Regions from separate parts of the Lysinibacillus sp. CD3-6 genome, predicted to be linked through region 3. Evidence: riboswitches for the same ligand, from Rfam matches in the RefSeq annotation. Region 3 holds a riboswitch; each other region holds the start of a gene.
What was found. A riboswitch is a leader RNA that binds a small molecule or an ion and turns the genes downstream of it on or off. The one in region 3 is predicted to bind cobalamin.

Region 1: linked by a shared signal. The riboswitch ahead of FH508_RS21335 (FecCD family ABC transporter permease) and the one ahead of FH508_RS02520 (ABC transporter substrate-binding protein) in region 3 are both predicted to bind cobalamin.
Region 2: linked by a shared signal. The riboswitch ahead of metE (5-methyltetrahydropteroyltriglutamate--homocysteine S-methyltransferase) and the one ahead of FH508_RS02520 (ABC transporter substrate-binding protein) in region 3 are both predicted to bind cobalamin.

What each region holds. Positions count from the first base shown of each region.
Region 1 is NZ_CP085880.1:4,305,691-4,307,965, reverse strand. It holds gene FH508_RS21340 (YdhK family protein) at 1-496, opposite strand, end outside; cobalamin riboswitch at 674-870, shown strand; gene FH508_RS21335 (FecCD family ABC transporter permease) at 1,017-2,063, shown strand; gene FH508_RS21330 (heme ABC transporter ATP-binding protein) at 2,069-2,275, shown strand, end outside.
Region 2 is NZ_CP085880.1:2,104,222-2,106,496, reverse strand. It holds gene metE (5-methyltetrahydropteroyltriglutamate--homocysteine S-methyltransferase) at 1-1,536, opposite strand, end outside; cobalamin riboswitch at 1,718-1,897, opposite strand; gene FH508_RS10135 (VOC family protein) at 2,103-2,275, shown strand, end outside.
Region 3 is NZ_CP085880.1:542,159-544,433, forward strand. It holds gene FH508_RS02515 (acyl-CoA dehydrogenase family protein) at 1-301, shown strand, start outside; cobalamin riboswitch at 570-755, shown strand; gene FH508_RS02520 (ABC transporter substrate-binding protein) at 962-1,930, shown strand; gene FH508_RS02525 (FecCD family ABC transporter permease) at 1,927-2,275, shown strand, end outside.

The DNA of each region.
Region 1 (2,275 bases), 1.0 Mb from region 3:
AAGGGTAATCAATCATATAAACGGTTGTTTGGACTGCTTCATCAATGTGAACAGTGGCATTTTCCATGCCTTTCATATGCGATGCAGTTGTTTTAACTTCTGTGCCTGGAGCCAACGGGGCATCACCAGGATCTATTAATTCCTCATGTATAACCCATTTATGATTTTCTATTTTCTTTCCTCCAGTAGTCGGTTCATAGGAAACAATATAGGCTGTTGTATCATATGCCCCAACAATCGTTGCCTCTGCTCCTTCCATCCCAGACATATGTCCTTCCGTAATAACAGCAGTAGTGCCTACTGGAAATTTAGGATTTTCAGCAGTTTTTAAAGTAGAAGGAACATCACCAGAGCTTGAATGATCCATCTCTTCGCCATGATCCATTACTTCACTATTAGCAGGTTGTGACTCGACTGTATCCTCAGAGCAAGCCGAAAGTATTAGTAAAGTGATTGCCGCCATGAAACCGAGAAATAAATTTCTTTTGAATATCATATGAATTTCCTCCTTACTATTTATTGTTTTTAATGTAACAAGTAAATGTGCAGAAATTATGGATAAGGTTTTCTACGAAAATTTATATGTATGAAGTTGAAAAGAGGAAAGATTGATTCCTAGATGAAAGAAGCTATAGACTAGCATAATTATGTATGATAGAATCGTCATAATTTTAAAATTTCAGATACTATTGGTGTGACACTTGTTAATGAGTGCCACTTAAAAGGGAAGTCGGTGTAAGTCCGACGCTGTCCCGCAACTGTAACGAGGAGTTCTATGATGTAGTAGCCACTGTGCTTTAAGGAATGGGAAGGCAATCATAGTTACGTAGAATCGAAGCCAGGAGACCTGCCAATTAGTTTTACCTGTAATGCCCACGAGGATGCAAGCAATTACGGACAATTGATGGATACTTCTCCAACTTTGTTTAACCTAGGGTATTTCTATGCATTATTGCGTAGAATACCCTTTTTTATTGCTTCGTATTTATCATGATTGATAAGGAGTTAATAAACAAATGAACAAAAAATTTATGTACTTTTCATTGATCCTTCTTTTAGTGCTGATAGCTTCTATGACAGCTGCTATTATGATTGGATCTGTGTCAATTACACCGCTACATGTCTGGAAGGTTATTTTCTCGAAAATTCCAATTTTCCCAAATACGATAGAGCCTGATTGGAGTCGCTCACAGGAGATTATTATATGGCAAATACGTGTCCCACGTGTCATACTTGCCGCCATTGTTGGAGCAGGCTTAGCTATTGCTGGCGCGGCTGTGCAAGCACTTGTCCGTAATTCAATTGCGGATCCTTATATTTTAGGTATTTCTTCAGGAGCGACAGTCGGAGCTACGGCTGTCATTATTTTAGGTGCTTTTTCATTTTTAGGTATCTACGCACTTTCAGTAGCAGCCTTTTTAGGTTCCTTTATAGCGATTGTGTTGGTATTTTTCTTATCACGTGTAGGGGGACGTATTTCTATTTTCCGTTTGCTGTTAGCGGGGATGGCGGTATCATTTATATTGTCTGCAACTTCCAATTTTATGTTAATGATGTCCAAGGAAGAGGGCGGTATAAAAGCCGTTATGTATTGGATGCTAGGAAGTCTTGCAGGCGCAAAATGGAGTAATGTATTCATTCCGGCCATTATATTTTTCATCGTCTTTAGTTTGCTCTGGCTACATTATCGAAATTTAAATTTATTATTACTTGGAGAAGAAGCGGCAGTCACGTTAGGTGTTAATCTTCAACAATTTCGAATTCAACTGATACTACTTGTATCATTACTAACAGGTGTGCTTGTTGCAGTAAGTGGTTCCATTGGGTTTGTTGGCTTAATCATTCCACATATTGTGCGCTTAATTGTAGGATCTAATTATAAATACGTGATCCCTATTAGTGCATTATTAGGAGGGATTTTCTTAGTGTGGGCGGATGCGATTGCGCGAGTATTAATCGCACCAGAGGAAATGCCTATTGGAATCATTACTGCCTTTTGTGGCGGACCGTTTTTCATTTGGCTACTACGCCGTAACAATTATTCATTTGGTGAAGGAGATTAAAGGCTATGACATTAGAGGCGAAGCATGTATCATTCTCCATTCATGATCAGCGCATATTAGATGAAGTAAGCATTCAAATAAAAGAAAAGCAATTTGTCGGTTTAATTGGTCCTAATGGTAGTGGAAAGTCCACACTATTAAAAAATATGTATCGTTTATTAAAGCCTGAAAGTGGAACAGTTTTATTAAATGAGGAAGATATTTTTAAGCAA
Region 2 (2,275 bases), 1.6 Mb from region 3:
AGCTTTTTCTGTAAAAGCGAAGCCTGTTAGTTTTTCACCAAAGTATTCCACCATATCTGTACGCTCAAATTCACCATGCACAAGTACATCAATATCTAAATCTTCTTGTATGGCAACCCACCTTTTCGTTTCTTGTGCGACAAAGTCAGCATATGCTTCATCTGAGATCTGTTTTTTACGCCATGCATTACGCGTACGCTTCACTTCTTCAGATTGAGGGAAACTTCCAATCGTAGTCGTAGGGAATAGTGGTAGTTGCAGTGACTGTTGTTGAATAAGCTGACGAGTATTAAAATCATTTTGACGTTCAAAATCCTCTGACGAGACCGTTTGCATTTCTTGTTGAACTGCCTGATTATTTCGTACTGGATGTTTTTTTAATGCATCAATTGCTTTCATGCTTTCAGAGATTGTGTGATTTGATGAGTGGTTTTTTTCTTTTAAATATTTAGCCACCTCTGATATTTCAGCCAATTTTTCATCAGCAAATGCAAGTGCATTTTTCAAGACAGGGTCTAGCTTTGTTTCAAGGGCGGTCGAAATCGGCACATGCTGTAAGCTACATGACGATTGAATCCATAGCTCTTGTACACTAGTCAACTGTTCGATTGCCTTAATCGTTGTACTTACCTCTGCTAAATTTGCTCGCCAAATATCTCGTCCGTTAACAATACCTATCCCCAATACTTTATCCTTTGGAAAACCAAATTGGCGTAGTGCCTCCATATTTTTCGTATAGCCATGAACAAAATCTAAGCCAAATCCTTGTACAGGGAGTTCAATTAGTGTGTTATAAGCTGATAACGATTCAAAATACGTTTGTAGCATAATATTGGCCTCTGGAACAGCGGCTGCTAATTGTGTATATATTTCTTGCACTAGTTTGACCTCAGCCTCTTCTAAAGTGGAGACTAATGCAGGTTCCTCTAATTGAACCCAGTCAGCACCAGCTGTAACGAGTTCTTGGATTACCTGCGCATAGAGTGGTAGTAATGCTAAAATAAAGGCAACTTGTGATACTTTATCGTAGCCTTTAGTTAGCTTGCAAAATGTATAAGGTCCGATTAGCGTTGGCTTTGCAGTAATGCCAAATGCATCTTTAACCTCAAGGAAATCTGTAAGTATTGTATTCTCTGTTAATTGTAGTGTTTGTCCTTCATATTCAGGTACAATGTAATGATAATTTGTGTTAAACCATTTCGTCATTTCACTAGCAACAGCTTCTTTATTTCCGCGCGCTACCGCGTAATACGTTTGTAAATCAACCTTTCCACCTTGCCAGCCAAAGCGCTTTGGCACTAAACCAAACATCGTCGCTGTATCAAGCATTCTGTCATAGCGTGTAAAATCCCCTACAGTGACAATATCTATTCCGCTCCGAAGCTGCCTATCAATACGTGCAAGACGGATTTTTTTAATTTTTTGTAAGAAATCTTCTTCTGTAAGTTCATTTCTCCAAAACGCCTCTAATGCCTTTTTCCATTCACGGTCTTCTCCTATATATGGATAGCCTACTACAGTTGTGGTATACGTCATGTTACATCTCTCCTCAAATTAAAATAAAAAAAACCATCTTCCTTTTCGGAAAATGGTAGTTATTGTAAATTTAATTAGCTATGACGAAGCGATACGATAATGTATTAATTGTCGTATATATTCGTTAGTCGCACAGTGCCAATTCGGTCACATCTCACCACCTATTTCCACGTAGGTTATTTGGTGTGTACTAGACATTGGCAGGTCTCCTGGCTTCTCATCAACACGCCTCACAGCCTTCCCAGTTCCCCAGTGGCATTTGTGATTTGCTCCGATTTACAGTTGCGGGACAGCGTCGGATTTACACCGACTTCCCTTTTAAGCCAAACTTTCATTTGGCACCAACTCTTACACAATATTCAATTATGCTCTTACTATAGCATACATTTTTCTGAAAAGTATAACTTTTATACAGTTATGCGCATATTTTCAGTAGATTGTTACATGAGGAGTAATTTTAACTTATACTAATTGATGACAATATAATAAAAATATACTAAAAAAAGGTATTTTAAGTAATTTGTAGAATTATATAGTTATTACAAGAAATAGCGAGGAGGAATACTATGATTGTCGGTTTACATCATGTACAACTTACAATTCCTAAAGGCTCTGAGGAGCAAGGAAAAGCATTTTATTGCAATGTACTGGGGTTAAAAGAAATAGAGAAACCAGCATCTCTTAAAGGGCGTGGTGGTTTTTGGCTACAAGTAGGTAATCAAGAAGTACATGTCGGCAC
Region 3 (2,275 bases):
GGAGCGCTTGACGAAGTTAACAAATTGTTCATTGGTACAAATCGTAAGGGAACAACTGAAGAAAATCGAAACAACATTGCAAACTTTTAGCGCGTTGGATGAAGCTACGAAAACCTACGAGGCAAAGGGAGTAGCCCAAAAAATGGCACATCTATACGAAAGTGTAGTGGCAGTCGAATGGGCAGCAAAGTTTGGCGGCAAGTATGAAAAGCTAGCTGATATTTATTTAGAAGATACATGGGCATTGCGCCAAATCGGTGCACCAATGAAAACTGTTCAATATTTTGCGGATATTGTGTAGAGAATAGTTCGTGTGTCAGGCACGCAAACAATTCTGAATATTATAATTTTTAAACAAAGAAAGACTGACGTAGACTTCTGTGGGAACGCACACAGTATAAGACGCAGGCAATCCAGATTACGGTGTGCCAGGCACGCAAACAATTAAAGGAATTGTTTGAAGCGGAAAGCACATGCATGCATTGGAAATCAATAATTATAAAAAAGAGACGCTAACTTAAGGTCTCTTTTTTTATCGTTATCTATTTCGATTTTCATGTATAATAAAATCAACTGAATATTATAAAGGTTCTTTACTAAAGTAAAGTGAAAAGGGAAATCGGTGTAATTCCGATGCGGTCCCGCCACTGTAAGTGTGAGTTTTTTCTATCAATGCCACTGAAATTTTTTTGGGAAGGCATGAAAAAGCATTTGAAGCACGAGCCAGGAGACCTGCCTTTATAGAACGATACATTGCAGCCTACGAGGATAGGATGGTGGTTTTTTGTGCAAGCACCGCCTCTCGTTATGATGACGAGGGGATTTTTTATGTTTTAGAAAGCTAATGACGATAATAATTGAAAATAAAGGTGAGAGTTCGAATAATGAAATACCTACATAATATCGATCATGCAACTGAACAGAGCTGAAACATGCACATACAATCTAAGGAGGTTTCACAATGAAAAAATATTGGAAGTTAGGTTTATCCGCATTTTTAGCAATGGGCATTTTAGTTGCTTGTGGACAAGAACCGAAAGACGACAGTACTGCGTCAGAGCAACAGGAGCAACAAGGAACAAATCAGCTTGAGGAAGCAACATTCCCGCTAACAATGACAGATGCTACTGGCAAAGAAATTGTACTGGAGGCACCGCCTGAGCGAATCATTTCGCTTATTCCAAGTAACACAGAAATTTTATTTGGACTTGGCTTAAACGATAAAATCGTTGGCGTAAATGATTATGATGATTATCCACCAGAGGTAGCTGACAAGGAAAAGGTCGGCAGTATGGAATTTAATATTGAACAAATTATTGCTTTACAGCCAGATATCGTTTTTGCGCATGAATCAGGTATAGCTTCTTTAGGTGGAGCAAAGGATCAGCTGGAAGCAGCGGGTGTAAAAGTATTTGTTGTAACAAACGCTCGTGATTTTAATGAGACATATACGACGATTGAGCAATTAGGTCGCGCCACTGGTAAGCTACCAGAGGCAGAAAAAATTATTGCCAATATGAAAGCGAAGGTTGAGGAAATAGAAGCAAAATTGCAGGATGTACAACCGAAGAAAGTCTTTGTAGAAACGTCAGATGAACCAGAAATTTATACACCTGGCAAGGATACGTTTATGCAGGAGATGCTAGAAATGATTCATGCTGAAAATATTGCAGCTGATACGGATGGCTGGTTCAAAATAGATGCGGAACAAATCATTACAAAAAATCCAGATGTTATCGTGGTCACTTATAATTATGTGCCCGATATTTTAACGAAAATTCCACAACGTGCAGGCTTTGATACAATTACAGCTGTAAAAAATAAAGCGATTGTACAAGTAGATGAAAATATAACAAGTCGTCAGGGCCCACGTTTAGCAGATGGGCTTGAAGAGTTAGCGAAAGCCATCTATCCTGAGGCTTTCGAGTGAGAAAAACAGCTATTGCCTATGTAACAGCCATTACGTTACTTATCGTTAGCATCTGGTGTGGCGTATCAATAGGCTCGGTTCATATTCCGTTAGAAGTACTTTGGAATAAAGCGGCAGATGAAACTGCTGCCAATATTTTATGGAAAATCCGTTTGCCACGAGTATTACTTGCAGGCCTTGTAGGAGCATCATTGGCAATTGCGGGAGCCGCCTTTCAAGGATTGTTAAAAAATCCGTTAGCAGACCCATATACGCTTGGGGTATCTTCAGGTGCTTCAGTTGGCGCTGTTATGACATTGTTTTTTGGCATCTCTCTACCCGTCGTCGGTTTGTATGTATTGCCAA